Regions from separate parts of the Sphingobium sp. KKT206 genome, predicted to be linked through region 1. Evidence: predicted binding sites of a transcription regulator. Region 1 holds the regulator's gene; the other holds the start of a gene.
What was found. Region 1 encodes LexA, which represses DNA repair genes until DNA is damaged. Its sites were predicted from a motif close to GTTCCNCNCTTGTTCT; they were not measured.

Region 1 (15,476 bases):
GACCGGTACCTGTTCGCCGGTGCGCGGATTGCGCCCGGTGCGGGCGTCGCGGGCGCGGGTGGTGAAGGCACCAAAGCCGCGCAGTTCGACACGACCGCCAGATGCCAGTCGATCGACAATCTCCTTGAAGAAGAGATCGACGATTCGCTCGACTTCCGGGAGCGTCAGGCCCGGATTTTCGTCAGCCAGTTTCTGGATCAATTCCGAACGGATCATCGAATTTCCAGAGCCCCCTGATTTTTCCCTAGCTAATCATAGGGCTTTTACAGGGCATTGACAATCGCGCAGGTCGGGGATTGTTTCGATACGGAAAGGATATGAAAAGCCCGCCGAGATGATGATCCCGGCGGGCTTCTCTAATTAGTCGACTTTGACGAAAGGCTTAGCCTTCGGTCTTGGCCTTGAGCGCTTCGCCCAGAATGTCGCCCAGCGACGCGCCGCTGTCGGACGAACCGTACTGCGCAACAGCCTGCTTCTCTTCGGCGATCTGCATTGCCTTGATCGAGAAGGTCGGCTTCTTGGCACGGTCGAAGCCGGTGATCATGGCGTCGAACTTCTGGCCGATCTGGAAGCGTTCCGAACGCTGCTCGTCACGGTCACGACCAAGGTCGCTGCGCTTGATGAAGCCAGTGGCGCCATCGTCGCCAGCCTGGACTTCCAGGCCGCCGTCGCGGACTTCAAGAACGGTCACGGTGACGATCGCATTCTTGTTGAGGCCGGCAGCAGCAGCGGTCGTGCCGCCAGCGGCCGGACCACCACGCTCAAGCTGCTTCATGCCGAGGCTGATGCGCTCCTTCTCGACGTCGATGTCGAGAACGACAGCCTGAACGGCCTCGCCCTTGCGATGCAGCGCCAGCGCGTCTTCGCCCGAAATGCCCCACGCGATGTCGGACATGTGGACCATGCCGTCGACGTCGCCGTCCAGGCCGATGAACAGGCCGAACTCGGTCGCATTCTTGACTTCGCCTTCGACGGTCGAACCGATCGGGTGACGTTCGGCAAAGCTGTCCCAGGGATTGCTCTGGGCCTGCTTGAGGCCGAGCGAGATACGGCGCTTTTCGGGATCGACTTCGAGGACCAGAACTTCGACTTCCTGGCTGGTCGAAACGATCTTGCCGGGGTGGACGTTCTTCTTGGTCCAGGACATTTCGGACACATGGACCAGGCCTTCGATGCCGGCTTCCAGCTCGACGAACGCACCATATTCGGTGATGTTCGTGACGCGGCCCGACAGCTTGGCACCGACGGGGTACTTGGCCGATGCGCCTTCCCACGGATCGCTCTCAAGCTGCTTCATGCCGAGCGAGATGCGCTGCGTGTCGCGGTTGATGCGGATGATCTGCACCTTCACGGTGTCGCCGATGTTGATCATCTCATTGGGGTGGTTGATGCGCTTGTAGCTGAGGTCGGTGACGTGCAGCAGGCCATCGATGCCGCCCAGGTCAACGAACGCACCATAGTCAGTGATGTTCTTGACGACGCCTTCGATGATCTGACCTTCGGCCAGCGTCTGGATGAGGCCGCTGCGCTGTTCGGCGCGGGTTTCTTCCAGAATGGCGCGGCGCGACACGACGATGTTGCCGCGGCGGCGATCCATCTTGAGGATCTGGAAAGGCTGCGGAATGTCCATCAGCGGGGTGACATCGCGCACAGGGCGGATGTCGACCTGGCTGCCGGGCAGGAAGGCCACGGCGCCGTCGAGATCGACGGTGAAGCCACCCTTAACGCGGCCGAAGATGACGCCTTCGACGCGGGCGCTCTCGGTGAACTCGGCTTCCAGCTTGTCCCAGGCGGCTTCGCGACGGGCGCGGTCACGCGACAGCATGGCTTCGCCATGGGCGTTTTCGACGCGGTCGACATAGACTTCGACTTCGTCGCCGACCTTGATGTCAGCCTTCTGGCCCGGCATCGCGAATTCGCGCAGCGGCACGCGGCCTTCGGACTTCAGACCTACGTCGATGACGGCCAGGTCGTTTTCGATGGCGGTAACGGTGCCCTTGACGACCCGGCCTTCGAAGCCGCCGTCCTCACCACCGAGGGAATCATTGAGAAGCGCGGCGAAATCGTCGCGCGTGGGGAATGCCGTAGAGGCCATGGTTAGTCCTTCACTCATCATTGCTGGCCAACCGGTTGTATCCGATGGTCTTTGGCCAAACTGTCCCGAACGCCGCATGCGGCCGGGACATCCGTTACCGCAAAAGCGTTTGCGGACGCGCAGACGAGAAAAGCGAAAAGGGCGCGCGGAATACCGCACGCCTTGACGGGTCAGCCTCTGGAGCGACCTTCAAGCTGGGCGTCCACAAGCGCAATCGCCTGGCGGACGGCCGCGTCTATAGACAAATCGCTGGTGTCTAGCAAGTCCGCACCATCGGCGACTTTGAGCGGCGCATGGTCGCGGCTCATGTCGCGGGTGTCGCGCGCCTGGATGTCGGCGATCAGGCTGTCCATATCGGGATGGCCGCCATGCGACAGCGCATCCTGATAGCGGCGTTGGGCGCGGACATGGACGCTGGCGGTGACGAACAGCTTGGCATGGGCATCGGGCGCGATGACGGTGCCGATGTCGCGCCCGTCGAGGATCGCGCCGCCCGGCTGGGTCGCGAAATCGCGCTGCCGCTTGACCAGGGCGTCGCGCACCGCCTGATGCACGGAAACGCGCGAGGCGAGGCTGCCGACCGCTTCGCTGCGCAGCGCCGGATCGGCCAGGGTTTCGTCGCCAAACGAGCAAGCCGCGAGCGCGTCCGATTCGATGTCGGGGTCGCCGCCTGATTTCAGCACGGCAAGGCCGACCGCGCGGTAGAGCAGGCCGGTGTCGAGAACGGGCAGACCATAATGGCGGCCGAGAGCCTTGGCGATGGTGCCTTTGCCCGACGCCGCGGGGCCGTCCACGGCGATGATCATACGGATTTTCTTTTCATGGCTTTGACGAGGCCCAGCAGGGCGATGAGGGTCCAGACGATTTCTAGCGCCATCGACGCCAGGTTGAAATGCACGGTCAGCGACCAGATGAGCAGCAGCGAACCGACAAGGTTTAACAGATTGAAAAAGACAAAGTTCATCTGCTTGGCGATATTGCTGTAGGCATAAGCGACGACCATCATGGCGCTGCCCGCCAGACCGATGATGTTGGCCCAGTCGAACGTCATGCCATGGCACCCAGCGCTTGGAGCAAAGCCGTGAAGGTTGGGAAGCTGGTCGCGACCGGGCGCATGTCGTCAATCGTCACGCCATCGCGCGATACGAGGCCCGCGACGGCGAAACTCATGGCGATACGGTGGTCGAGCTTGGTGGCGATCGGACCGCCGCCTTGGAGCGGCGCGCCGCCGCTGCCCTCAATGATGAGGCCGTCTTCCAATTCCTCGACCGTCACGCCGATCGCGCGGAGGCCGGCTGCCATGGTGGCGATGCGGTCGGATTCCTTGACGCGGAGTTCGTCCAGCCCGCGAAAAACGCTGCGGCCCTGCGCGAGCGCAGCGGCGACGAAGGCGACGGGATATTCGTCAATCATGCTCGGCGCGCGGGCCGGGTCTGGCTCGACACCCTGGAGGGTGGAAGCCGTGACGATCAAATCGCCCACGGGTTCGCCGCCGACTTCGCGGGCGTTGATGACCTCGATGGAGCCGCCCATTTCGCGGAGCAGGTCGATGAGGCCAGCGCGCGTGGCGTTGAGGCCGACATTGGCGATCGTCACCTTCGACCCCGGCACCAGTAGCGCGGCGACCATCGGGAAGGCGGCGGAAGAGGGATCGCCAGGCACGATAATCTGCTGCGGTTGCAATTCCGCTTCGCCGACCAGCGTGATGATGCGAGTGCCGTCGGCTTCCACTTCTACATTGAGGTCCGCGCCGAAGCCGCGCAGCATCCGTTCGCTATGGTCGCGGGTCGGGATCGGCTCGACGACACGGGTGATGCCCGGCGTGTTGAGGCCAGCGAGGAGTATCGCCGATTTCACCTGCGCCGAAGCGACGGGCAGGCGATAGTCGAGCGGCACGGCGGGGCAGGCGCCGCGCATGGTAAGCGGCAGCCGGCCGCCGGGGCTAGTGGTGAAGCTGGCACCCATCTGCGCCAGTGGGTCGGTGACCCGCGCCATGGGGCGTTTGCTGAGCGAGGCATCGCCGATGAAGGTCGCGGTCAGATCATGGCTGGCGAGCAGGCCCATCAGCAGGCGCGTGGACGTGCCGCTATTGCCCATGTCGAGCGCGCCCTCTGGCTGGAGCAGTCCGCCAACGCCGACGCCATGAATATGCCATATGCCATCGGCGTCGCGCTGAATGTCCGCGCCCATCGCCCGCATGGCGGCGGCGGTCGCCAGCACATCCTCGCCCTCCAGCAGACCTTCGACCCGGCTTTCGCCCACGGCCAGCGCCGACAGCATGAGCGATCGGTGCGAAATGCTTTTGTCTCCCGGCACGGTCACGCTGTCCGACAGGGCGGGTGCGGCGGTGAATGTCATCGGGCGGGGCGGTTCGGCGGCAGCGGTCACGGTTCGTCCAGTCTGGTCTGGCGGGAAAAAATGCGCCCGGCTTTTGACAGCGCGCTTGGGCTATGGCAAGGCGCGCGACGTTTCGTGGGCAACAGCCGTTGCGCCGCGTAAAGTCTATTTGAGCATCTAAAAAGGAACAGGCCGGACATGGTGAAGGCTGAATGGGGCACGAAACGGACCTGCCCGAAATGCGCAACCCGCTTCTATGATCTGGGCAAGGACGATCCGGTCGTCTGCATCAACTGCAACGCGGCCTGGGAACCGGAGCCGGTTCTCAAGTCCAAGCAGCCGCTTCCTTATGAAGAAGCGCCCAAGAAGGTCATCGAGACCGCCGACGGCAAGCTGGAAACGGCCGACGATGATCTGGATCTGGATATGGACGTCGATGATGACGGCGATTCGCCGGATAATGACGTCGATCTGGGCGGTGACGACGACCTGGGTGTCGAAGCCGCGGGCGACGACGATAGCGATGACAATTAACTGATTTTTGTTCTTGCCAACGAGGTTGCTGCGACTTAATGGCAGCGACCTCGCAAGCGCCAACCCAAGGGCGTTTGATGATGGTGACGGGGCCTTAGCTCAGCTGGGAGAGCGCCTGCATGGCATGCAGGAGGTCAGCGGTTCGATCCCGCTAGGCTCCACCATCCTTATATTCGACCGGCGGCCTGGTTCTTCATGGAGCCAGTCGGACAGGGTTCGATCCATGCGGCGGGCCATTAGTGCCACGCCCAAATGGGGCCTTAGCTCAGCTGGGAGAGCGCCTGCATGGCATGCAGGAGGTCAGCGGTTCGATCCCGCTAGGCTCCACCATTTTTCGACATTGATGATGTTCTGGCGGGTGCAGCATAGCTGCATCTTGCTCATGCTGCGCGCACGCTTTCTAGAGCGAGATGACTTTACTCAGAACCGTTCGTCCTGAGTAGCCATTGAGCGAAGTCGAAATGGCGTATCGAAGGATATAAGCGCAGCCGACCCTTCGATACGGGTCTTCGACAAGCTCAGCCCCTACTCAGGGCGAACGGAGTGATGTGACTTAAAGTCATCATACCCTATATTGCCCGCACGACGAAAAACGGCGCCCCTTTCGGAGCGCCGTTTCGTGTTTCAGCCTCAGCCCGGATCAGCGCTTGTCGACGGGCACATAGTCGCGCTGCGTCGGGCCGGTGTAGAGTTGGCGCGGACGGCCGATCTTCTGCGCTGGGTCGGAGATCATTTCGTTCCACTGCGCCACCCAGCCGACGGTGCGGGCGAGGGCGAAGAGGACGGTGAACATCTCGGTCGGGAAGCCGATCGCCGACAAAATCACGCCCGAATAGAAGTCCACATTGGGGTAAAGCTTCTTTTCGATGAAATAGGGATCGTTGAGCGCGATCTGCTCCAGTTCCTTGGCGACGTCGAAGACGGGATCGTTGACGCCCAGCTTCTCCAGCACGTCCTTGGCGGTCTTCTGCATGACCGTCGCGCGCGGATCGTAATTCTTGTAGACGCGATGGCCAAAGCCCATCAGGCGGAACGGATCGTCCTTGTTCTTGGCGCGGGCGATATATTCCGGGATCTTGTCGACGGTGCCGATTTCGCGGAGCATGTTGAGCGCGGCTTCGTTCGCGCCGCCATGCGCCGGACCCCACAGGCAGGCGATGCCCGCCGCGATGCAGGCGAAGGGGTTGGCGCCCGAAGACCCTGCCAGACGCACGGTCGAGGTCGAGGCGTTCTGTTCATGGTCGGCATGGAGGATGAAAATCTTGTCCATGGCGTCCACGATCACCGGATCGGGGATATATTCTTCCGCCGGGACCGAGAAGGTCATGCGCAGGAAATTGGCGGTGTAGGACAGGTCGTTGCGCGGATAGACGAAGGGCTGGCCCACCGAATATTTATACGCCATCGCCGCGATCGTCGGCATCTTGGCGATCAGACGGTGGCTGGCGATCTTGCGCTGCAGCGGATCGTTGATGTCGGTCGAGTCATGATAGAAGGCCGACAGGGCACCGACCACGCCGCACATGATCGCCATGGGATGCGCGTCGCGACGGAAGCCGCGATAGAAGGTGGTGAGCTGTTCATGCACCATGGTATGGCGCGTGATGGTGGTGATGAAGTCGTCCAGCTCGGTCTTGGACGGCAATTCGCCGTTCAGCAGCAGGTAACAGACTTCCATGAAGCTGGATTCTTCGGCCAGCTGGCCGATCGGATAGCCGCGATGCAGCAAAACGCCTTCGTCGCCATCGATATAGGTCAGGCCGGATTCGCAGCTCGCCGTCGAGGTGAAGCCCGGATCATAGGTGAACATGCCGGTGTTGGCGTACAGCTTGCGAACGTCGATGACCTGGGGACCGACCGAACCGTCCATGACGGCATAGTCTTTCGTCGCTCCTCCGACGGTCAAAGTGGCATTATTATCCAACATATTGTTCTCCTTGAGTGCCATCAACTTAACCGTGCGTGCCCACAGCGGTCAGCCGTTCCAAGCTTTCCTCTTTCCCCAACAGGAAGAGGACATCGAAAATCCCCGGCGAGACGGTGCGCCCGGTGAGCGCGGCCCGCAAAGGCTGCGCAACCTTGCCCAGTGCCAGACCGGCATCCTCTGCCACGCGGCGTATCGCGTCTTCGATCGCTTCGACCGTCCAGACAGGCGTGGTCGAGAGAGCGTCGGCGGTCTTTGCCAGCAGCGCGCGTGCCGATTCGTCTAGCAGAGCCGACGCCTTTTCGTCAAAATCGAGCGGGCAATTTTTGAACAGAAATTCAGCGCCCTCCGCAATTTCGTTAAGCGTTTTGGCGCGGGGTTTGAGCGAAGCCATCGCCTCGCCCAAAAGTGCTAGACCAGTGTCCGGCAATGGCTTGCCCAGCCGGGCTTCTACGCGGGGCGCCACTAGTGCAGCCAGGCGGGCATCATCGGCTTCGCGCAGATAATGGCCGTTAAGATTCTCCAGCTTCTTGATGTCGAAGCGCGACGGCGAGCGGCCGACGCCCGCAATATCGAACAGTTCGATGGCGCGGGCGGTGGGGATGAATTCCTCGTCGCCATGGCCCCAGCCCAGGCGCAGCAGATAGTTCAGCACCGCTTCGGGCAGCATCCCCATCTCGTCGCGATAGGCGTCGACGCCGAGCGCGCCATGGCGCTTCGACAATTTCGCTCCGTCCGATCCGTGGATCAGCGGGATATGCGCGTAGATCGGCTCTTCCCATTCCATCGCGCGGAGGATGCACAGTTGGCGGAAGGCGTTGTTGAGATGATCGTCGCCGCGAATGACATGGGTGACGCCCATGTCATGATCGTCCACAACCACGGCCAGCATGTAAGTGGGCGTGCCGTCCGACCGCAGCAGGATCATGTCGTCCAGCTCGGCATTCTGCACAACGACGCGCCCCTGGACCGCATCCTCGATCACTGTCTCGCCTTCGCGTGGTGCCTTGAGGCGGATGACGAAGGGGGCACCTTCGGGCGCCTCTTCGGGTGCGCGATCGCGCCAGCGGCCATCATAGCGCATCGGCTTCTTGGCGGCGCGCTGTTCTTCACGGAGCGCGGCCAGTTCTTCCGGCGTGGCATAGCATTTATAGGCATGGCCGCCCGCCAGCATGGCGTTGGCGACTTCGGCATGGCGCGGTGTCCGCTCGAACTGGAACACGGGCGGTTCATCGCCGCCAAGGCCAAGCCAGTCCAGCCCGTCGAAGATCGCGGCGACCGCTTCCTCGGTCGAACGGGCGCGGTCGGTATCCTCGATCCGCAGCAGGAACTTGCCGCCATGATGACGGGCGAACAGCCAGTTGAACAAGGCGGTGCGGGCACCGCCGATATGGAGGAAGCCTGTTGGCGAGGGGGCGAAACGGGTCACCACCGGCTTGTTCATTCCCGTTGCGTTCACCGCCATATTGCCTGACATTCGCCCTTCTGATCCATGGATGCGATGCCCCCTAGCATGGCTTTCGAGCCACGACAAACCTCCCTTATGGTCGAGGTCGCCACACGCCTGCGCGCCGGGTTTACAGGGGTGGAGCGCTGGCTGGAGAAAGAGCGGGAGCAGGTGCCGCTTTGGGCGCCGATCGCCTTGGGAGTGGGCATCGCGACCTGGTTCGCGTTGCCGCACCGGATGGCGTGGCTGGCCTTTTGCTGCGGTGCGTTAGCGCTGGGCTGTGTGGGGGTTTTGCTGCCCGAAGGCGCGCGGTTGCGGCGGATGATGGTGGCGGGCGGGGTGCTGGCCTGCATGGGGTGTGTTCTCATCTGGGGGAAGGCACTGATGCTGGGGGAGCCGCCGCTGGCGCGGGCGACGTTCGTGCAGGTCACGGGCGATGTCCTGTCGGTGCGTGCGGTTCCGGCGCAGCAGATGGTGCGGGCGATGCTGCGGCCGGTCGGCGCGCCGACCCTGCCGCAAGTCATCCGGGTCAATATCGCGGAGAGCGACGTGCCCGATGGGTTGGGCGAGGGTGCGCGGATTCGCTTTCGGGTGCGGTTGATGCCGCCAGCGCCGCCCAGCGTGCCGGGGGGCTGTGATTTTGCCGCACGGGCCTATTTCCAGGGCATAGGCGCGACCGGCAAGGCGCTGAAGCCGATCGAGATGGTGCGGCCTGCCACAGGTGCGCCGCGGCTGCGGGCGCGGTTGTTTACGCATATTGCCGGACAAGTAGACGATCCGGCGAAGGGCATCGCAATCGCACTGGCGACCGGCGATCAGGGGGCCATTGCCGAGGTGGATGCCGAAGCGATGCGCAATAGCGGGTTGGCGCATTTGTTGTCGATCAGTGGGTTGCATGTGACGGCGCTGATCGGGGCTGTCATCTTTCTGTTGATGCGGGTGATGGCGCTCAGCCGCCGGGCGGCGCTCAACTGGCCTTTGATGCTGATCGCGGCCACGGGGGGCGCGCTGGCGGGGGTCGGCTATACGTTGCTGACGGGGGCGGAGGTGCCGACTGTGCGGTCCTGCATCGCGGCGCTGCTGGTGCTGGGCGGTCTAGCGATGGGGCGGGATGCGATCACGCTGCGGCTGGTGGCGACGGGTGCGCTGATCGTGCTTATCATCTGGCCCGAAGCGCTGGTCGGGCCGAGCTTTCAGATGAGTTTTGCCGCCGTCACGGCGCTGGTGGCCTTGGCCGAACATAAGCGATTCCGAGCCTTTGCCGCCGCGCGGGACGAGGCGCGTTGGCGCAAGATCGGCCGGATGCTGTTGGTGACATTGGCCACGGGCTTCGTCATCGAACTGGTGCTGATGCCGATCGCGCTGTTCCATTTTCACAAGGCGGGCATGTTGGGGGCTTTTGCCAATATCGTCGCGATTCCGCTGACCACCTTTGTCGTGATGCCGCTGGAGGCGCTGGCCTTGCTGTTCGATCTGGTCGGCCTCGGCGCGCCTTTCTGGTGGTTGACGCAGAAGGCGCTGACGGTGCTGTTGATGATCGCCCATGGGGTGTCGGCCAGTCCTTGGGCGACGATGTTGACGCCGTCGGTGCCGCCGTTCGTTTTTGCAGGGATGATGGCGGGGCTGCTCTGGTGTTTGCTGTGGCGCAGCCGGTGGCGTTGGCTGGGATTGGGGCCAGTGGCGGCGGGCGTCATAGCCATATTGCTGCTGTCGCCGCCCGACATTTTAGTGACCGGCGATGGCCGTCATGTCGCGGTGCGCACGCCCGATGGGCGCATGGCGATATTGCGCGCGGGGGCGGGCGACTATGTGCGCGATGTGTTGTCGGAGAGCGCGGGCTATGACGGGACGTTGGAACCGATTGCGCGACTGCCGCAGGCGCGCTGTTCGGATGATCTATGCGCGGTCGGTTTGATGGCGGCCGGGCGGCGTTGGCAGTTACTCATAACCCGCAGCTTTATGCTGGTGGACCGCGTGACCTTCGCCCGCGATTGCGCGGCGGCGGACATCGTGATTGCCGATCGTGGCCTGCCGCGCTGGTGCCGCCCGCGCTGGCTCAAGATCGACCGCCGCCTGTTGGCGCGAACCGGCGGCATGGCCATCGATCTGGACCATGCCACCATTCGCACGGTGCGTCAGGCTGGGGACGCCCACCCCTGGATGGTGCCGCCCCCTAAGCGATCGCGCCGCTATTATCCGTCGAAACCGCGCCCGTTGTATGCGCGGCCCCGATCTCAATTATAGCGGCGCAGCAGCCCGGCGAGCTTGCCCTGAATCTGGACTTGGCGCGGGTCGTAGATTTGCGGTTCATAGGCGCTGTTGGCCGGGTCGAGACGGACCCTTTGCCCTTCGCGGCGGAAATATTTGAGCGTGGCTTCATTCTCGTCGATCAGGGCAACGACGATCTGACCTTCGCGCGCGACTTCGGTCCGTTGGATCAGCGCGAAGTCACCGTCGAGAATGCCAGCCTCCATCATCGAATCGCCGGATACTTCCAGCGCATAATGGTCGCCTGCGCCAAGGAGCGCGGCAGGAACGGACAACATCGTTTGCCCTTCCATCGCTTCGATCGGGACGCCTGCCGCGATCCGGCCGTGCATCGGGATTTCGATCACGTCGTTGGCGGCAATGAGTTGTGGTGCCGACACCTGCGGTTTGGGCGCGATGACCGGGGCCGGGATGCGGTGCATGGCATCGGGCAGCTTCAAGACTTCGAGCGCGCGCGCGCGATTGGGCAGGCGGCGGATGAAGCCGCGTTCTTCGAGCGCATTGATCAGGCGGTGAATGCCCGACTTGGAGCGCAGATCCAGCGCATCCTTCATCTCCTCGAAAGAGGGCGACACGCCGCCTTCTTCCAACCGGGTTTGAATGAAGCTCAGCAATTCCTGCTGTTTGGGCGTCAACATGGCTGCGGTCCTCCGTGGAACGTATAAGGAACGCATAGGAAACAGATGAAGGTTAGTCAAGCGTCGGGTGGATCAGGGCAGGGGCAGAATTTGCACCGTGTCGCCGGTGGCGGCGGGGGGGGAAGCGGCGGGGCGGCGGATCAGGCAGTCGGCCAGGGCCATGGCGGCGGTGGCGGCGCTGTCTTGCGATGTGACCGAGACGATGCCGCCGTCGCTGCGGAAGGCGCGCAGATAATCGTCGCGGTCGCCGGTGGCGGGGAGGGGGGATGCGAGGCGGGCTTCGTGAAGGGGGGGGAGCGGAGCGCTTGCGCCTGCCATATGGCGAACCAGCGGGAGCAGGAACAGCGTGCCGGTGACGAAGGCGGAGACGGGATTGCCGGGCAGGCCCAGGAACAGCGCATCGCCGATCCGTCCGGCCATCAGCGGCTTGCCGGGGCGCATTGCGATCTTCCAGAAATCGAGCGTGCCGCCGGCTTGTGCGAGGGCGGGGCGGACCATGTCATGATCGCCGACCGATGCGCCGCCGGTCGAGACGATGATGTCGGCCTGGCGGGCGCGATCGAGCGCGTTCACCATGGCGTTGAGATCGTCGGCTACGATGCCGAGGTCGATGACCTCGCAGGGCAAGGCGGCCAGCATTGCGACGAGCATGGGGGCGTTGGAAGAGGGGAGAGCGCCCGGCGGGGTTGGTGCGCCGGGCGGCACCAGTTCGTCGCCGGTCGAAAGCAGCGCGATCTTGGGCCGCTGTCTGACGGGCAAGTGACCGTGGCCGCCCAGTACGGCCAGCGCGATCTGGGTCGGGCCGAGCCGTGAGCCTGCTTTGAGCAGGGGGGTGCCTTTTGCGAAGTCCGACGCGGCGGGGCGGACATGGCGACCGGGGGGAAGCGGGGCGGCGGTGGCGGTGAGGCTGTCGCCGTGGCGGGTCGCATTTTCCTGGATCAGGATGGCGTCGGCCCCTTCGGGCAAGGGCGCGCCGGTGAAGATGCGGCAGGCTTCGCCCGGAGCAAGGGGCGGTGGCGGTGTGCCGCCTGCGCTGCTGATCATGGTGACGCGCCAGGGGCCGGGAGCCTCCGCGGCGCGCACGGCATAGCCATCCATGGCGCTAAGGTCGGCCCAAGGCTGGGCGCGCTGCGCGAGGATATCGTGGGCGAGCCAGCGACCGGCGCAGGCCGTCACTGACACGTTTTCGGCGGGCAGCCGCTCGGCCAGTGCGAACAAGCGGGCTTGCGCCTCCGCAACCGGCAGCAGGCTCATGGCCTGTGCCAGTCGCCCGACTTGCCGCCGGTCTTGCTGAGCAGGCGGACGCCGTCGATGACCATTGCTTTGTCGATCGCCTTGGCCATGTCGTAGATGGTGAGCAGAGCGACGGAGGCGGCGGTCAGCGCTTCCATCTCGACGCCGGTCTGGCCTGCGGTGCGGGCGGTGGCGGTGACGCGGACGCCAGTATCGTCCAGGTCGAAATCGATCGTCACGGCGCTGAGCGCGATCGGGTGGCAGAGCGGGATGAGATCGGCGGTGCGCTTGGCCGCCATGATGCCCGCGACCCGCGCGACGGCGAGGACGTCGCCCTTCTTGACCAGGCCCGCGAGGATGGCGGCGGCGGCCTCCTCGCTCATCTCGATCCGTCCGTCCGCCACGGCTTCGCGCGCGGTCACGGCTTTCGCCGACACGTCGACCATGCGGGCTGCGCCGTCTGGGTCGAGATGGGTGAGGTCGCTCATGCGCCGGTCAGCAGGTGGCGAGTGGCGGCTTCGACATCGGCCTGTCGCATCAATGTTTCCCCGACGAGGAAGCAGCGGACGCCATGGTCGGCCATGGCGGTGAGGTCGGCATGGCCGGTCAGGCCGCTTTCGGCGACGAAGGTGCAGCCTTCGGGAGCTTTGCCCACCAGTTCGTAGGTGCGGGCGAAGTCGACGGTGAAGTCGCGCAGGTCGCGATTATTGACGCCGATCAGGCGTGAGCGAAGTTTCAGCGCGCGGTCGAGTTCGGCTTCGTCATGCACCTCTATGAGCGCGTCCATGCCGAGGCCAAGCGCGGTATCCTCGATATCCTTCATTTGCGCATCGTCCAGGGCAGCGACGATGATGAGGATGGCGTCGGCACCGAGCGCGCGGCTTTCGAGGATCTGCCAGGGATCGACGATGAAATCCTTGCGCAGCACCGGCAGCGCGCAGGCAGACCGGGCGGCCATCAGATAATCGTCATGACCCTGAAAATAGGGTTCGTCGGTCAGGACCGAAAGGCAGGCCGCGCCGCCCGCGGCATAGGCCTGGGCATGGGCGGGGGGATCGAAATCTGCGCGGATTAGCCCCTTGGAGGGGCTGGCCTTCTTGACCTCGGCGATCAGGCCGAAGCCGGAGCGGGCGGCATCGTCCAGCGCCTTGCGGAAGCCGCGTGGGGGCGTCTGTTCGCTGGCGCGGGCGTGGAGCGCGGCTATGCTGGTTGCGGCTTTGCGCCGGGCGACATCTTCGCGCTTGAAATCGCAAATCTCGATCAGCTTGTTGGTCATGTATAGGCAATCCAGCAATTGAGCAGGGCGTTGGCAAGGCCGCGGTCGATCGTCTCGGCGGCTTCCTCGACGCCTTCGCGCAGGTCGGCAACGGCATCCGCGACGACAAAGGCGGCGGCGGCGTTGAGCAGCACGGCGTCGCGATAGGGGCCAGTCTCGCCCTGGAGCAGCGCGCGCAGGGCGGCGGCATTATGCGCCGCGTCACCGCCTCTGATGGCTTCGACCGGATGGGTGGACAGGCCGAGTTCCGCGGCAGTGATGCGGTGCATCGCGATCAGGCGGTGGCCAGTAACTTCGGCCATGTCATTGCCGCCCGCCAGCGAGAGTTCGTCCAGCCCTTCGTCGCCCGATACGATCATGGCCCGGTCGACGCCCAGTTCGGCCAGCGCCTCCGCATAGATGGGGACATAGGCCGGGCGGGCGATGCCGACCAACTGGCGGCGGACGCCGGCCGGATTGGCCAGCGGTCCCATCAGGTTGAAGATGGTACGCTCACCGATCGCCTTGCGGATGGGGCCGAGGCGCTTGAGCGCTGGGTGGTAGTTTTGGGCGAAGAGGAAGCCGATGCCCAGATCCGCGAGCGTCGCTTCGGCGGTGGTGGCGGCATGGTCGAGATTCAGGCCCAGCGCTTCGAGCGTGTCGGCCGCTCCGGCCTTGGAGGACGCCGCGCGATTGCCATGTTTGGCGACCGGTACGCCAGCGGCGGCGACCACCAGCGAGACGGCGGTCGAGACGTTGAGCGTGTGATGGCCATCGCCGCCGGTGCCGCAGACGTCGATGGCTCCGGCGGGGGCAGTGACCGGGATCATGCGGGCGCGCATGGCGCGGGCGGCGGCGGCGATCTCGATCGCGCTTTCGCCGCGTCGGGCCATGGTGACGAGGAAGGTCGCGATCTCCGCTTCCGGCAGGTCCGCATCGAACAGCAGGTCGAAGGCGATGGCGGCAGCCTGCGCGTCGAGCGGCGAGGAGGGGTCGGGCAGGCGGGTCATGACGCTTCGCCTTAGTCGGGACAGGGCCGGTAAGTCGAGAGGCCGTTTGGGCTTAACTTCGCACTTTTCCCGCACAATTTGAAATATGATTTCCTATTGCCGACAGATTTGGAAAGTGACCGGCGCAGCATAGCAAAGCCCATCCCGATAGGACAGGCGTCAGGCGGCTTCGCGCGTCTTCACCTTCATGCCGGCGATCCGCATGAAATTGGCCAGCATGTCGTGGCCATGTTCGGTCGCGATGCTTTCGGGGTGGAATTGGACCGAGTGGATCGGCAGGGTCGCGTGGCGGAAGCCCATGACCGAGCCATCCTCGCTGGTCGCGTTGACCACCAGTTCGGCGGGAATATTCTCGACGATCAACGAGTGGTAGCGGGTGGCGGTGAAGGGCGAGGGGATGCCCGCGAACAAGCCGGTGCCGTCATGGGTGACGGGTGAGGTCTTGCCGTGCATGAGGCCGCCGCGCACGACCTTGCCGCCGAAATGCTGGCCGATCGCCTGATGGCCAAGGCATACGCCGAGCAGGGGGGCGCCCGCGTCGGCGCAGGCGGCGACGAGGTCGAGGCTGACGCCCGCTTCGTTCGGCGTACAGGGGCCGGGCGAGAGCAGGAAGGCCTTGGCGCCGCTGGAGAGGGCCTGGCCCGCCGAAATGGCGTCGTTGCGGACGACTTCGACCCGCGCGCCCAGTTCCATCAGATAATGGACCAGGTTCCAGGTGAAGCTGTCATAATTGTC
Region 2 (15,476 bases), 640 kb from region 1:
AATGTCCTCGCCCGCGATCTTGACGGCGAGCGCTTCGGGCTTGAGGCGGGCGCCGTGGCAGGTTTCGCAGGGCTGGGCGCGCTGGTATTTGCTCAGTTCCTCGCGCATCCAGGCGGACTCAGTTTGCAGGAGGCGGCGGTTGAGGTTGCCGATGACGCCTTCGAACGCCTTTTTGACCTCGTAGCTTTTGCGGCCGTCCATGAATTTGAGCGTGACCGGCTTGCCGCCGGTGCCGTGGAGGATGATGAGCTTCACTTCGCCCGGCAGGTCGGCCCAGGGGGTGTCGAGCGAGAAGCCGAATTCCTTGGCGAGGGAGCCGAGGACTTGCATATAATAGGGGCTGGGCGGGTTGGACTTGGCCCAGGGGACGACCGCGCCCTTTTTGAGCGAGAGGGCTTCGTTGGGGACGACGAGTTCGGGGTCGAACTCCTGCCGCTCGCCCAAGCCATCGCAGGCGGGGCAGGCGCCCATGGGGGCGTTGAAGGAGAAGAGGCGGGGCTCGATCTCGGCAATGGTGAAGCCGCTGACGGGGCAGGCGAATTTTTCGGAAAAGACGATGCGGTTGGCGGGGATGCCGGTGTTTTTCATGCCTTTGGCGGATTTGCCCCCACCGCCGTTCGTGTCGAGCGCAGTCGAGACACCTTGCGCGGCGTCTGGGATCGGTTTCTCGACTTCGCTCGAAACGAACGGACTTTGTTGGGCCACCTCAGCTACCGTGCCATCCGCCAGGTCCACGAACGCCAGCCCGTCCGCCAGTTTCAGCGCCTGTTCGAAACTGTCCGCAAGCCGCGTGCCCATGTCGGGGGCGACGGCGAGGCGGTCTACGACGACTTCGATGTCATGCTTGTACTTCTTGTCGAGCGCGGGGGCGTCTTCGATCAGCATCATTTCGCCGTCGATGCGGACGCGGGTGTAGCCCGCCTTCTGCCATTCAGCGAGTTCCTTGCGATATTCGCCCTTGCGGCCGCGCACGACCGGGGCGAGCAGGTAGAAGCGCGTGCCTTCGGGCAGGAGCATCACGCGGTCGACCATCTGGCTGACGGTCTGCGCGCTGATCGGCAGGCCGGTCGCGGGGCTGTAGGGAATGCCGACGCGCGCCCAGAGCAAGCGCATATAATCGTAGATTTCGGTGACGGTCGCGACGGTGGAGCGGGGATTGCGGCTGGTCGTCTTCTGCTCGATGCTGATCGCGGGGCTGAGGCCTTCGATATGTTCGACATCGGGCTTCTGCATCATCTCAAGGAACTGGCGCGCATAGGCGGAGAGCGATTCCACATAGCGGCGCTGTCCCTCGGCATAGATGGTGTCGAAGGCGAGCGAGGATTTGCCCGACCCCGAAAGCCCGGTGATGACGATCAGGCTGTCGCGGGGCAGATCGACATCGACGCCCTTGAGATTATGTTCACGCGCGCCGCGGACGGATATGTGGGTAAGGCTCATGTGGGGCGTTGTTCCAGATTTGTTCTAATTGGGCAATATCGAAATCGCCCACTGAAATGGCAACGCTGAGCATGTTCGGCAAGGCGTCCAAAGGGCCGACTGGGCGATCATTCATAAAAATGCACGATGCATAGTCCAGGTGAATTTAGTAATAATCATTGACGAATCCGGATCAAAAGATGTTGATTTATTATAATTATTTCATAAAGTAGCACAAAAAAAATATGTGTTCAGGCCTGTTGAGCCGCAAAGGGATTTTTATGGCTACTGCTGATACGACGAAACCAACTTTGACTTCGCTGAGTTTCCCGAAAACTGTGGACGTGAAGAATGGTGGCAAATATCTGACGTTTACAGCAGGTGCCAGTGATGTTGGGCTGGGCGTGGATTATGTCTATGTAGGCTTTACCAAAAGTTGGCAGTCTAGTTCGAGCAGGACATCAGCCTTCGTTGCTTACGATAGCACTGACAGCTACGCCGATGGCGTGTCTTCTCGCGAATATTATATCGACGCGACATCCGGAGCGGGAACATACAGTATTAGCAATGTAACTGTGTATGACAAGGCTGGAAATTATAGATATTATGAAGCCTCTGAGCTGGCAGCCATGGGCATAGCGACCAGTTTTGAGGTCGAGAGCAATCAGCTATCTGATTCGACAAAGCCAGTTTTGACGTCTCTAAGTTTTCCAAGTAGCGTGGATGTAACCGACGGTGGGAAATACCTGACGTTTACAGCAAGTGCCAGCGATGTTGGGTTGGGCGTAGATTATGTTTATGTAGGCTTTAACAAAAGTTGGCAGTCTAGTTCGAGCAGGACGTCAGCCTTCGTTGCTTACGATAGCACTGATAGCTACGCCGATGGCGCTTCTTCTCGCGAATATTATATCGAAGCGACATCCGGAGCGGGAACATACAGTATTAGCAATGTAACTGTGTATGACAAGGCTGGAAATTATAGATATTATGAAGCCTCTGAGCTGTCAGCCATGGGCATAGCGACCAGTTTTGAGATTGAGAGCAACCAGCCGTCTGACTCGACAAAGCCAGTTTTGACGTCTCTGAGTTTTCCAAGTAGCGTGGATGTAACTGACGGTGGTAAATACCTGACGTTTACAGCAAGTGCCAGCGATGTTGGGTTGGGCGTGGATTATGTCTATGTAGGCTTTACCAAAAGTTGGCAGTCTAGTTCGAGCAGGACATCAGCCTTCGTTGCTTACGATAGCACTGATAGCTATGCCGATGGCGCTTCTTCTCGCGAATATTATATCGACGCGACATCCGGAGCAGGAACATACAGTATCGGCAATGTAACTGTGTATGACAAGGCTGGCAATTATAGATATTATGAAGCCTCTGAGCTGTCAGCTATGGGCATAGCGACCAGTTTTGAAATTCTGGACTTCAATGCTGGTGTTACGGCCACAGTTGCAGCATCCGGTGTTGTCGCCGAAGGCACAGGCGCAACGCTAATACCATTGCTGACGCTGAAAAATATCGGAGCTTACACAGGGACTGTAACGCTCGCCTTCGACGCCGAGCAGTCGACCATGACGGCCAGTGAGGTCAATGTTCCGAACTTCAACGGCCTCTACAGTATTTCGCAATCGCCCGCTCGCGATTATGTGATCGATCTGCCGGCGATCGGCGTCATCGACGACCTTCTCATCGAAGGTGATGAAATATTGGCATTCAAGGTGGCAGCCAGTGGGCAGATATTTTCGTCGGGCAGTGACAATATCATCGTGAAGGTCACCATTGCTGATAACGATCGCGTCGGTACGGTCGGCAATGACGTAATGAATGGAGATGAGGGGCATAATCTGTTCGTTGGTCTTGCGGGTAACGATGTGCTGAACGGGTTTGGGGGCGATGACTGGTTGCAAGGTGGTTTAGGCCATGACCGGCTGAATGGTGGCTTTGGCAATGACCGTCTGGACCCTGGCGCGGGGAACAACATCGTCGATGGAGGCGCTGGGAGCGATATGCTGGTGCTGGCCGGGGTCAAGGCGAGCTACAGCTACCTTTTGTCTGGCGGCTGGACCTTTGTGGTGGGCGAAGAAGGCGCCTCGCGAACTGTAAATGTAGAACATGTCGCCTTTGCCAACGGGGCGCTGGGAAGTGCCGATCTGGCGGGTAGCTTGTCGGCGTTCGACGGGTTGCGCTATATCGCTGGTTATGGGGACCTGATCGCTGCCTTCGGATCCGATGCAGATAGCGCGACCGCGCATTATGTGGCGAGCGGCTTTGCCGAAGGGCGCGATGCCAAAGAGTTCGATGTGCTCGATTATATCGCAGGCTATGACGATCTGATCGCAGCTTTTGGCACCGACACGCAAGCGGCGACACGCCATTATATCGATGGCGGCTTTGTGGAGGGCCGCAGCGACGCCTTGTTCGATGGGCTGCAATATATCGCCTCCTATGCCGATCTGATCGAGGCATTCGGAACGGACGCGGACGCCGGGGCGCGCCATTTCATCCAGGACGGTCGTGACGAGGGACGGAGCGACGATCTGTTTGACGGGCTGCAATATGTCGCGTCCCATGGCGATCTGATCGGCGCGATTGGTACGGATGTGGAGGCGGCGGCCGAGCATTTCATCAAAAACGGCTATGGCGAAGGCCGAATGGCAGACGATTTTGACGGCTTGCGTTACATTGCGTCGAACGCGGACCTGATCGTCGCGCTGGGCGATGATGATGACGCGGCTGCGCGCCATTATATTCTGGCAGGGCAGCAAGAAGGCCGGGATGTCGACGGGTTCGATGCGCTGGCCTATGCGGCGGCCAATCCTGATCTGGCGGCAGCTTTCGGCAGCGACGTCGATGCGCTGACCGAACATTATATCGACACGGGCTATTTTGAGCATCGTGTGGTGGCTCCGGGCGCGGATATGTTCATGGCGGCCTAAGCGGATCATCCCGCGAAATGTCTGGCCAAGTGCGTCTTGCTGGCGCACGTTCGGCGTTACCGTGCCTCTGCCTGATCCTGCCATCTGCATCGCCGCTGGGGCGTGGCTGGCGGTGCGCCGATTGAGGATGTGATGCCATGACCGATCCTGTTCCACGCGATATCGTCATCATCGGGGGCGGGCAGATGGGGGTGGCGCTGGGCTATTATCTGCGCCGGGCGGGGGCGGATTTCCTGATTTTGGATGCGGAGGACGGGCCGGGCGGAGCGTGGCGGCATGGGTGGGAGTCGTTGCGGCTGTTTTCGCCCGCTGGCTATAGCTCGCTGCCCGGCTGGCTGATGCCGCCGCCGGCCCATGATGGCTATCCGACGCGCGATGACGTACTGGCCTATTTGCGGGACTATGAGGCGCGCTATGCGCTGCCGATCGAGCGGCCCGTGCGGGTGGCGGCGGTCGAGCGGGCGGGCGATGCTCTGGCGGTCGTGACCGACAAAGGGCGCTTTGCCGCGCGGATGGTGGTCAGCGCGACGGGCACCTGGTCGCATCCCTATATGCCCGACATGGCGGGGCGGGCGCTGTTTGCGGGGGTGCAGGTCCATTCCGCGCATTATGTCGGGCCGGATGCCTATGCGGAGCAGAGCGTGCTGGTGGTCGGCGGCGGCAATAGCGGGGCGCAGATCGTGGCGGAACTGGCGCCGGTGGCGCGCACAAGCTGGGTGACGACGCAGGAACCGTTGTTCCTGCCCGATGATGTCGATGGCCGGGTGCTGTTCGAACGGGCGGTGGCGCGCATGAAGGAGGCCCCAAGCGATGTGCCGGTGGGGGGCATTGGCGATATCGTCATGGTGCCGCCGGTCAAGGCGGCGCGGGCGCGCGGCGACCTCAGCACCCGGCGGCCGTTCACGCGGATGACGGCGACGGGCGTGGTGTGGGCCGACGGGTCGGAGACGGCGGTCGATGCGATCATCTGGTGCACCGGGTTTCGCCCGGCGCTGGCGCATCTGGCGGGGCTGGGCGTGGTGGAGGCGGATGGGCGCGTTCTGGTGGAGCAGCAGCGGTCGATCAAGGTGCCGCGGCTGTGGCTGGCGGGCTATGGCGACTGGTGCGGGGCGGGATCGGCCACGCTGATGGGCGCGGCGCGCACGGCGCGGGATCTGGCGGCGAGGCTGGTCGAGGCGCGGGCGGTTTAGGGGAGGGGGGCTTTGCGGGCGGAGGGGGCGCGCCTGCGCACGCAAGGCCACGGAACGGCACACGGCGATGACCCTGTCTGATCCTCGACATCATAGAGGCCGTAACAGTTGACCTGTCAGGATTTATTGTCCAGTCCATAGCCGAATAAGTCGGAGAAATGCTGTGGCCGTTACATTTGGTTCGCCTGGTGATGATGTATTTAACGGCACGGACGGTGATGACGAAATCTATGGTTGGACCGGTGCCGACATCATTTACGGCAATGGCGGCAACGACAAGCTGTGGTCCGGCACGGTCGACCCCTATGCGGGTGCCACGATAGACTGGACGGGCGTCGATATCGGCCTGGAGCATGACCAGATATTCGGGGGCGACGGCGATGACATCATCGGCGTCGGCACTGGCGACGATGTCGATGGTGGAGCGGGAACGGACCGGCTTTATTATTCCTTCTATGGCGCGACAGACGGGGTTACCATATCGACGTCCCAGTTTCTGGGCGAGGCACCGCGCATCGTCGCCGGTGGCACCATCCGCAACATAGAGATCGTGGTGCAGCTGGAGGGCAGTAGCGCCAGCGATGTGATCGATGCGGCGACTCAAAGCGAGCGGATCACGATCTTTGCCGGAGACGGTTTTGATAGCGTGACGGCGCATGACAGCAGCGTGACGCTCTATGGTGGTGCCGGCGATGACCGGTTTTTCAGTGGGACGGCGGCCGACTTTTTCAGCGGCGGCGAAGGAACCGACACGGTCGATTACAGCCGCTATGGCCAAGGCGTGACCGTCACCCTGGGTCAGTCAAACTGGGGCGAGGGGCCGGACGGCGATCAGTTCGTCGATGTCGAGCAGGTGGTGGGATCGGCCCATGCCGACACGATCTCCGGCAACGACCAGGCCAATAATTTGGAAGGTGGCGACGGCGATGACAGCCTGTCCGGGCTGGGCGGCGATGACCTGATGTTCGGGGGTGCCGGTAACGACCAGATGATGGGCGGAGACGGTGGAGACACGCTGTTCGGCGATGCAGGCGACGACCGCATGTCGGGGGAAGCCGGCAATGATTATCTGGTTGGCGGCAGCGGCAACGACCAGTTGTCCGGTGGCGACGGCGATGACGAACTGTCCGGCGGCCAGGGCAATGACCTGTTGGAAGGTGGGCGCGACAACGACACCATCTACGGCGGCATCGGTGACGATGTGGTCCGCGGCAATGATGGCGATGACAAGCTCTATGGCGACGGCGTCATCAGCAGCACTGGCGATGGCGACGATCTGATCGAAGGCGGAAATGGCAATGACCTGATCCGTGGCGGGGGCGGTGACGACACTCTTTATGGCGATTCGGGCAATGATGATCTTGCCGGGGGTAGTGGCAGCGACGTCATTTATGGCGGCGACGGCGACGACTGGATCGATGGTTTTGGCGAATATGGCTATGGCCTCGACGAGCATCCCGACAGTCTTTTTGGCGGTGCGGGCAACGACCGCATCAGCATATCCTATGGCGACAGCGCCGATGGCGGGATCGGCGACGACAGCCTTTTCGTCAACTTTTATTCCGGCGCTACGAGTGGTGTGTCCGCTGACCTGACGCTGTTGACCAATGGCGGATCCCTGAACATCGGTGGAGGGACACTGTCTGGGTTCGAATATGTTAGCGGTTTGTCGTTGACCCAGTTCGATGATGTCGTCGTGGCGGGCGCGGTACGCAGCGCGGCCGAAGGGATCAGCATCGATGGTTGGGGCGGAAATGATGACCTGACCGGTAGCCTGGGCGTCGATATGATCTATGGCGGCGATGGCGATGACATCCTGCGCGGCGGGCTGGGGCGCAACAGCGAGGTTTCGCCAGGTCTTGATCGTTTGTTCGGCGAAGCGGGTAACGACACTATCCTGATCGATCGCGACGGCGCATTTGCCTTTGGCGGCGAGGGTGACGACCGCATCATCGGCGGCGATGGCGACGATGAGATACAGGGTGACAATGGCGATGACGTTCTGAGTGGCGGCGGCGGGAATGATGCTCTCGCCGGCGGGGACGGTGTCGATTCCTTGCAGGGCGGCTCCGGGGACGACATTTTGGACGGCGGCGCTGGCGACGATCGCCTGTTGCCGGGGACGGGCCACAATATCGTCGACGGCGGGGATGGGTTCGATACGGTGGTTCTTACGGGTGGCGTTGCAAGTTACAGCTATCTCGTGTCGGGCGCTTCGACTTTCGTCATAGGCGAAGAGGGCGCTTCGCGGATCGTGAATGTAGAACATGTCGCTTTTGCCAACGAGGCGCTGGGAAGTGCCGATCTGGCGGGCAGCTTGTCGGCGTTCGATGGGTTGCGCTATATCGCTGGCTATGGGGACTTGATCGCTGCCTTCGGACCCGATGCAGATAGCGCGACCGCGCATTATGTGGCGAGCGGCTTTGCCGAAGGGCGCGATGCCAAAGAGTTCGATGTGCTCGATTATATCGCAGGCTATGACGATCTGATCGCAGCTTTTGGCACCGATACGCAGGCGGCAACACGCCATTATATCGATGGCGGCTTTGTGGAGGGCCGCAGCGACGCGTTGTTTGATGGGCTGCAATATATCGCCTCCTATGGCGATCTGATCGAGGCATTCGGGACGGACGCGGACGCCGGGGCGCGCCATTTCATCCAGGGCGGTCGTGACGAGGGACGGAGCGACGATCTGTTCGACGGGCTGCAATATGTCGCGTCCCATGGCGATCTGATCGGCGCGATTGGTACGGATGTGGAGGCGGCGGCCGAGCATTTCATCAAAAACGGCTATCGCGAAGGCCGAATGGCCGACGATTTTGACGGCTTGCGTTACATTGCGTCGAACGCGGACCTGATCGTCGCCCTGGGCGATGATGATGACGCGGCTGCGCGCCATTATATCCTGGCAGGGCAGCAAGAAGGCCGGGATGTCGACGGGTTTGATGCGCTGGCCTATGCGGCGGCTAATCCTGATCTGGCTGCCGCTTTCGGCAGCGACGTCGATGCGCTGACCGAACATTATATCGACACGGGCTATTTTGAGCATCGTGTGGTGGCTCCTGGCGCGGACATGTTCATGGCGGGCTGAGCGGTAGTGATAGTTCAAGCCGATGACGCTGCTGCGTTATGGGTTTAATGAGTTGAGGAGGGTGAGATGGATTTCACGGGTGGTGCGGGCGACGACATCTATACGGGCGACAATAGTGACGAATATATTTCCGGTTTGGGGGGAAATGACTGGTTGAGCGGCGGAGAGGGCGCTGACAATATTGCCGGTGGCGCAGGGGCAGATCGTCTCAATGGCGGGGACGGCAGCGATGTGCTGTTCTCCTTCGGTCGGACCACCAATATGATGGCACCCTATTTCCCTTTGTTGGCCGGCGTTGTTTCCGATGATATCTTCGCGGATGTCGACACGCTGATCGGTGGTGCGGGGGACGATTTTTTCTTCGCGGGCTATGGCGACCATATTGATGGCGGCAGCTATGATTCCTTCGGCAATCGGCTTTTTATTAGTTTTCAGGGCGCGACGTCCGGCGTGGTTGCGGATTTTCGTCCGCTGCAAAACGGCGAGTCGATAACGATCGGCGGCGGAATCATTTCCAACATCCAGAATATCGGCTTTTTGGAGGGAAGCGAATATGATGATTTCATCGCTTCTATCGACACTTATTATCCCAGCGGTGCTGACATATTCGGCCGCGGTGGTAATGATACCATCATCGCAGACTATTATTCTGGTTGGGGTGGTGCGATCTGGGGTGGTGATGGAGAAGACACCGTCGATGCGACTGGAGCGCAATATGGCGCCAGGGTATATGGGGAGGCCGGCAACGACATTATCCGGATGAACTACGGTACTGCTGATGGCGGTGATGGTGACGACATCATTTATGGCGGTTCGGCCTTTGGCGGTGCGGGCAACGACAGGCTGATCGATGTGATGAGTGGCGATGGCGGCGACGGTAACGACATCATTACCCTGAACTTCAGTTATTATGGCAACGGGGTCGCGACCGGCGGTCGGGGCGACGACCTGATACGAGGCACGGACTATGGTAGCGTGTTGGTCGGTGGAGAAGGTGCCGACGAGCTGTTTGGCGGCGCGGGTGCCGACTTGATCTATACAGGCGGCAGGAATGAGGATGGATCGGCCCTAGCCGATGTCGGCGTAGAAAAAGACTTCGTTTCAGCAGGCGCGGGTGCAGACACCATATGGGCAGGTGTAGGCGACGACGTTGATGGAGGAGATGGCGCTGACACACTCTACTATTCGTTCGGCGGCGCGACGACGGGCGTAGACATTTCTACACACCAGTTCCTCGGCGCAACAGCGCGGGTGATCGGTGGTGGAACGATCATCAGTATCGAGAGCCTAGCCGAATTACGAGCGAGCAGTTTCGACGACAGGATCGTGGCCACAACACAAGATGTCAGGCTGTCAATTTATGGCGGTGCAGGCAATGACGTTGTGACATCAAGTGGCAGTTCTATCACATTTCGGGGCGAGGAAGGGGACGACCGGCTGATCAGCGGCGAAGCGGCCGACATGTTCGTCGGTGGTTTTGGTACCGATACGATAGACTATTCCTTGTACACAAATGGCGTAACCGTAACTCTTGGCCTTTCTGGTGCAATCGGGATCGGCGGCGGCGGCGATAGTCTCATTAGCGTGGAGAATGTGGTCGGCTCTGCGTTCAGTGACGACATTCAGGGCAACGAGCTTGCCAATATGCTGGAGGGCGGTGCAGGTAACGATACAATTCACGGCGGCGCTGGCGATGATCGCCTGCTGCCGGGGACGGGCCACAATATCGTCGACGGCGGGGATGGGTTCGATACGCTGGTTCTTACGGGTGGCGTTGCAAGTTACAACTATCTCGTGTCGGGCGCTTCGACTTTCGTCATAGGCGAAGAGGGCGCTTCGCGGATCGTGAATGTAGAACATGTCGCCTTTGCCAACGAGGCGCTGGGAAGTGCCGATCTGGCGGGCAGCTTGTCGGCGTTCGATGGGTTGCGCTATATCGCTGGCTATGGGGACTTGATCGCTGCCTTCGGACCCGATGCAGATAGCGCGACCGCGCATTATGTGGCGAGCGGCTTTGCCGAAGGGCGCGATGCCAAAGAGTTCGATGTGCTCGATTATATCGCAGGCTATGACGATCTGATCGCAGCTTTTGGCACCGATACGCAGGCGGCAACACGCCATTATATCGATGGCGGCTTTGTCGAGGGCCGCAGCGACGCCTTGTTCGATGGACTCCAATATATCGCCTCCTATGGCGATCTGATCGAGACATTCGGGGCGGACGCGGACGCCGGGGCGCGCCATTTCATCCAGGGCGGTCGTGACGAGGGACGGAGCGACGATCTGTTTGACGGGCTGCAATATGTCGCGTCCCATGGCGATCTGATCGGCGCGATTGGTACGGATGTGGAGGCCGCGGCTGAGCATTTCATCAAAAACGGCTATGGCGAAGGCCGAATGGCCGACGATTTTGACGGCTTGCGTTACATTGCGTCGAACCCGGACCTGATCGTCGCCCTGGGCGATGATGATGACGCGGCTGCGCGCCATTATATCCTGGCAGGGCAGCAAGAAGGCCGGGATGTCGACGGGTTTGATGCGCTGGCCTATGCGGCGGCCAATCCTGATCTGGCGGCAGCTTTCGGCAGCGACGTCGATGCGCTGACCGAACATTATATCGACACGGGCTATTTTGAGCATCGTGTGGTGGCTCCTGGCGCGGATATGTTCATGGCGGGCTGAGCCGCGCCCGCCGCAAAAGGGCTGGCCAAGCGCGCTTGGCTGCGGCACAGCGCGCGCCATTATGCGCCTGCCTGATCCTTCCACCTTCATCGCCGCCGGGGCCAGTGCCGAGGTGTTCCGGCTGGGCGAGGGGCGGGTGTTGAAGCTGTTTCACGACGGGATCGACTCCAGCATCGTCGCGCGCGAATATGCGATCGCGCGGGCGGTGCAGGCGAGCGGGCTGCCGGTGCCGCGCACTTATGGCGTGCAGGAAGCGGGCGGGCGGCAGGGGATCGTCTATGCCGACATGGCGGGGCCGGACCTGCTCGCCTATATGGCGCGCAACCCGCATCGCGGGCGCTGGGCACTGGGCGAGATGGCGCGGTTGCAGCAGCGGATTTCGGAATGCCATGTGCCGACGCTGCGCAGTCGCAAGGCGATATTGCGCGTGGACATAGAGGCGGCACCGGTGGGCGAGCGGCTGCGCGCGGCGGCGGTCGATCGGCTGGACCAGCTGAACGAGGGCGATGCGTTGTCGCATGGCGACCTGCACCCCGCCAATCTGATCGTGACCGAGGAGGGGCTGGCGGTGATCGACTGGTCGCGCGCGGCGCGAGGCATGGCGGCGACCGATGTGGTGCGGACGGAGATGGTGATGCGCTTCGGGCCGGGCGGCGATGTCGGCGGCGAGGGCGGCGCGGCGGTACTGGGTTGGGCGGCGGCGAAGATGCGCGATGCGGCGAGCGCTTATTATGTGCGGCGGCACCGGGCGCTGACCGGGCTGGACCCCGAAGCGCTGGCGGCGTGGCGGGCGCTGGTGGCGCTGGCGTGGATGCGGCAGCGGGCGCCGTCGCGCGAAGCGGCGTTCGAGGCCTATCTGGTGGAGGCGTTGGAGGTGGCGGGGCTGCCGCCGCTGGAGCGGGACGCGGCGCCCATGTCGTTGGTCGGGCCTGATTGACGGTTGATCCCCCGCACATGCCGCCCAGCGGGAGCGGAGGGCCGATTATCGAACGGACGGCGCATCGGGCGTGCGCTGCCCTATAATGGCGGTAAGTTCAGAGACGGTTCAGCCCTGATGGTGTCGTCTCCGGCCTGACAGTTTATCCTGATCCCGGTGTGCCCGACAGCAACCTGGATACGCCCCCGGCCATCCCTTGCGCCGGGGGCGTTTTCTATTGTCCCTCCCATCGTTACGATTCGAGCTTTCCCTTACGGCACATGTCGTTCGTGGCGGCGCGAGATGTCGTTCGTCCTGCGGTTGGTCGGCGCGATTTTGCGCTTCGTCGGTGCAGGCGTCGTTCGCCGATGACGCGGGCTGCCGGTCGAAGCGGGCGGGCATCGGGCGGGGCGCGGGGCTAAACAGAATGGGCGAACGGGGCAGGACGCCGACCCCAAGACCCCGGCTCCCCCCGTTCGCACCCCGGCCCGCCGCGCAGCCCCCCATTTGGCGGCGGACCGGCCAAACCAGATTTTTAAGGAGATAGATGATGTTCCGTTCGACCCTGTTTGCCGCCGCCGCTTCCGCCATCCTGTTCGCTAGCGCCGGTGCCGCTTCCGCCGAGGATTTCGCGTCCAATGGCCGCACCAGCCCGGTCTATCATGGCGACCTCGACCTATCGAACCCCGCGCATCAGGCGCAGTTGCGCAGCCGCATTGCGCGTGCCGCCAAGCGGGTGTGCGCCGCCAGCGACCTCGCCACCGAGCAGGCATGCAAGGCCAAGGCGATCGCCCGCGTCGAAGCGCCGATCAGCGCGGCGATCGCGCGGGCCGAGACGAGCGAGCGCTATGCCGATGCGCGGGGCAAGGACGGGTTGCCGCTGGTCGCGAACTGATTGGTAGCGCGACGTGATAGAGAGAAGGCCCGGTGAATTGCCGGGCCTTTTTTGTGTTTCGGCATCCTCCCCTGGTAGGGGAGGTGGCAGGGCGTAGCCCTGACGGAGGGGTGTCACGCTATCGTGAGGGTGACACCCCTCCACCGCCTTCGGCGGTCCCCCTCCCCTTACAGGGGAGGATTGGACTTGTAACGGTTTTGTGCCGGTCACCTATCTCATTATGCCACCTTGGCTTCGAACGCGAGCGGGCTGATGCCGCCTAGATATGAATGGCGGCGACGGGTGTTGTAGAAGCCATTGATGTACTGAAAGATGGCGGCTTCTGCCTGACGCCGCGTCGGCCAGCTCTGCCGCCAGATGAGTTCCGCCTTCAGGGATTTGAAGAAGGTCTCGACGGACGCATTGAGGCTCCTATATTTGTCAAGCGCTGGTCAGAGATGCTTTTGGGCGACATAGGTGGGTAAAGATTTCGCGAACGATGTATCGCTTAAGGCAGCGTATAATCTCCCGGTTGCTCTTTCCCTCCATTTTTCGTTTGCTGACATAGGCAAGTGTCGGCGGATGGTTGCGCATCCGAACGATTGCAACCCGATATAGCGCGGCATTGGCTTGCCGGTTTCCACCACGGTTGAGTCGGAAGCGGTTGGTCTTGCCACTTGATGCGGGGATGGGACACACCCCGCAGAGCTTGGCGAGTGCAGCTTCGGAGCGGATTCGGGTGGGATCATCGCCGACCAGTATAAGCATTTCTGCCGCCGTCATCGTCGCGATCCCGTGCGATGCCAGCAACGTTGGTGCGTTGGCCATGACCAGTTGCTCGAGCGCCTTGTCGTGCGACTGAATTTCTTCGTGTAGAGCCAGCCAGCGTTGTGCCAAGGCCCGCAAGGCGGTTTTGGCCGATGCGATCGTCGAGGTCATTGCGCCGGGCCTGAGTGCAGCAATATATCGGATCAGCGCGATTTTTCCGTTTATCTGATCGAGCGTGTCGCGCAGCGCCGCAGGTGCGTTGATGATCAGGGTTTTCAGGGTCACCATGGCCTGCGACCGGCATTTGACTGCTGTGTCGCGTGCGATTTTGAGATGCCGGATCATCTCGACGGATCCTGTTTGCGTTTTGGGTTGGGCGATCGCCTGTCCGCCCAGCACCGACCGTGCGGCGCCTTCAGCGTCGAGGCTATCGCTTTTGCCATGTTGATAGCGCAACTGTCGATTAGGTCTGGTGACCTCGATGACTTTATGGCCCTGGGCCAGAAGATGGCGAGACAGCCCGGCTCCGTATGATCCAGTCCCCTCGATGCCAAAGGCTGTGATGGTGCCCAACGCACACGCCCAGTCCTCGAGCAATTTATAGCCCTTTGTTGTCGCTGGAGCCGAAAAGGCCGTCAATCGGCTGCCGTTGTTATCGATTGCCACGGCAACATGGATGGATTTATGGGTATCGACACCGATAATGACGCCGCTGATGTTGGTATTGGTCATGTCCTGTCCTTCTCTGAACGGTGCCCGGGCACCGTTCAGAGAAGGACAGGACTGTGAAGGGGCAAACCCGTCAGGCTCCTATCAAGTCACATCTCGCCCGTTGCCAGGGCGACTTGATGGCCGACACGTCAACGCAATGACACGGGGTCAATCGTAGCATGGGTCAGACCATCAAGCCGCAGCAACATAATCACAGTCGTAGCAATTTCCCTTGCCGCTCATTGATGGACGCAGGCCATAGGCCTGCAGCTTTTTCTGATAGTCGTAGGAGCAATATTGGCTACCGCGATCCGAATGGAAAAGGCAGCCCTCGGGAGGCTGGCGCAGGCGCACCGCCATATCCAGCGCCCTGATCGCCAGGTCTTTCTTCATCCTGTCGTTGACTGCCCAGCCTACGACGCGACGGCTATGCAGATCGAGAATGACGGCAAGGTAGAGCCAGCCTTCGGACGTCCAGATATAGGTGATGTCGCCGGCCCATTTACGGTTGGGCGCATCTGCGGCAAAATCGCCGTCCAGCCAGTTCGCTGCGACACCCAGGCGATGGTGGCTGTCAGTCGTAACCTTGTGCTTGCGCGTGCGGACTGGCGTAAGCGTGGCCTGCGGACCGCGGTGGTTCAGGGTAAGTGCGGTTTGTAGGCCACATTCTGTCATTTTGGCAGAGAGTGTCTGAGTTTGAAAAATTTACGATGTCGCTCGATCGTTTCTATTCCTTTCGCTATTATGCGGTTGGATTAGGGAGAACATGAGTGACTAATGACGAGTTGAAGGTATTGGTCATCGAGGCCGGGGCGATTTTTGACCAGATCGATGATCTCCCGCTGAATGATGATGGAACCCGCGAATTGCCTCCTGGAATGCTGGATCG

Region 2: uvrA (excinuclease ABC subunit UvrA) is a predicted target of LexA. The motif match lies at 1,451-1,466, and genes of this name have one in related genera.

Annotation. Positions count from the first base shown of each region.
Region 1 covers NZ_CM145764.1:985,541-1,001,016, forward strand. Annotated here, with positions in the region: gene ACZ2HM_RS04640 (integration host factor subunit beta) at 1-216, opposite strand, end outside; gene rpsA (30S ribosomal protein S1) at 383-2,095, opposite strand; gene cmk ((d)CMP kinase) at 2,266-2,901, opposite strand; gene ACZ2HM_RS04655 (CBU_0592 family membrane protein) at 2,898-3,146, opposite strand; gene aroA (3-phosphoshikimate 1-carboxyvinyltransferase) at 3,143-4,453, opposite strand; gene ACZ2HM_RS04665 (TIGR02300 family protein) at 4,631-4,966, shown strand; tRNA gene ACZ2HM_RS04670 (tRNA-Ala) at 5,055-5,130, shown strand; tRNA gene ACZ2HM_RS04675 (tRNA-Ala) at 5,221-5,296, shown strand; gene gltA (citrate synthase) at 5,607-6,893, opposite strand; gene gltX (glutamate--tRNA ligase) at 6,919-8,367, opposite strand; gene ACZ2HM_RS04690 (ComEC/Rec2 family competence protein) at 8,434-10,581, shown strand; gene lexA (transcriptional repressor LexA) at 10,572-11,243, opposite strand; gene ACZ2HM_RS04700 (molybdopterin molybdotransferase MoeA) at 11,316-12,497, opposite strand; gene moaC (cyclic pyranopterin monophosphate synthase MoaC) at 12,494-12,964, opposite strand; gene trpC (indole-3-glycerol phosphate synthase TrpC) at 12,961-13,752, opposite strand; gene trpD (anthranilate phosphoribosyltransferase) at 13,749-14,741, opposite strand; gene ACZ2HM_RS04720 (anthranilate synthase component II) at 14,901-15,476, opposite strand, start outside.
Region 2 covers NZ_CM145764.1:343,571-359,046, forward strand. Annotated here, with positions in the region: gene uvrA (excinuclease ABC subunit UvrA) at 1-1,440, opposite strand, end outside; gene ACZ2HM_RS01685 (calcium-binding protein) at 1,701-4,355, shown strand; gene ACZ2HM_RS01690 (ArsO family NAD(P)H-dependent flavin-containing monooxygenase) at 4,493-5,545, shown strand; gene ACZ2HM_RS01695 (calcium-binding protein) at 5,709-8,636, shown strand; gene ACZ2HM_RS01700 (calcium-binding protein) at 8,703-11,318, shown strand; gene ACZ2HM_RS01705 (phosphotransferase family protein) at 11,380-12,255, shown strand; gene ACZ2HM_RS01710 (UrcA family protein) at 12,785-13,129, shown strand; partial or broken gene ACZ2HM_RS01715 (IS3 family transposase) at 13,348-13,533, opposite strand; gene ACZ2HM_RS01720 (IS110 family RNA-guided transposase) at 13,550-14,608, opposite strand; partial or broken gene ACZ2HM_RS01725 (IS3 family transposase) at 14,804-15,184, opposite strand; gene ACZ2HM_RS01730 (hypothetical protein) at 15,358-15,476, shown strand, end outside.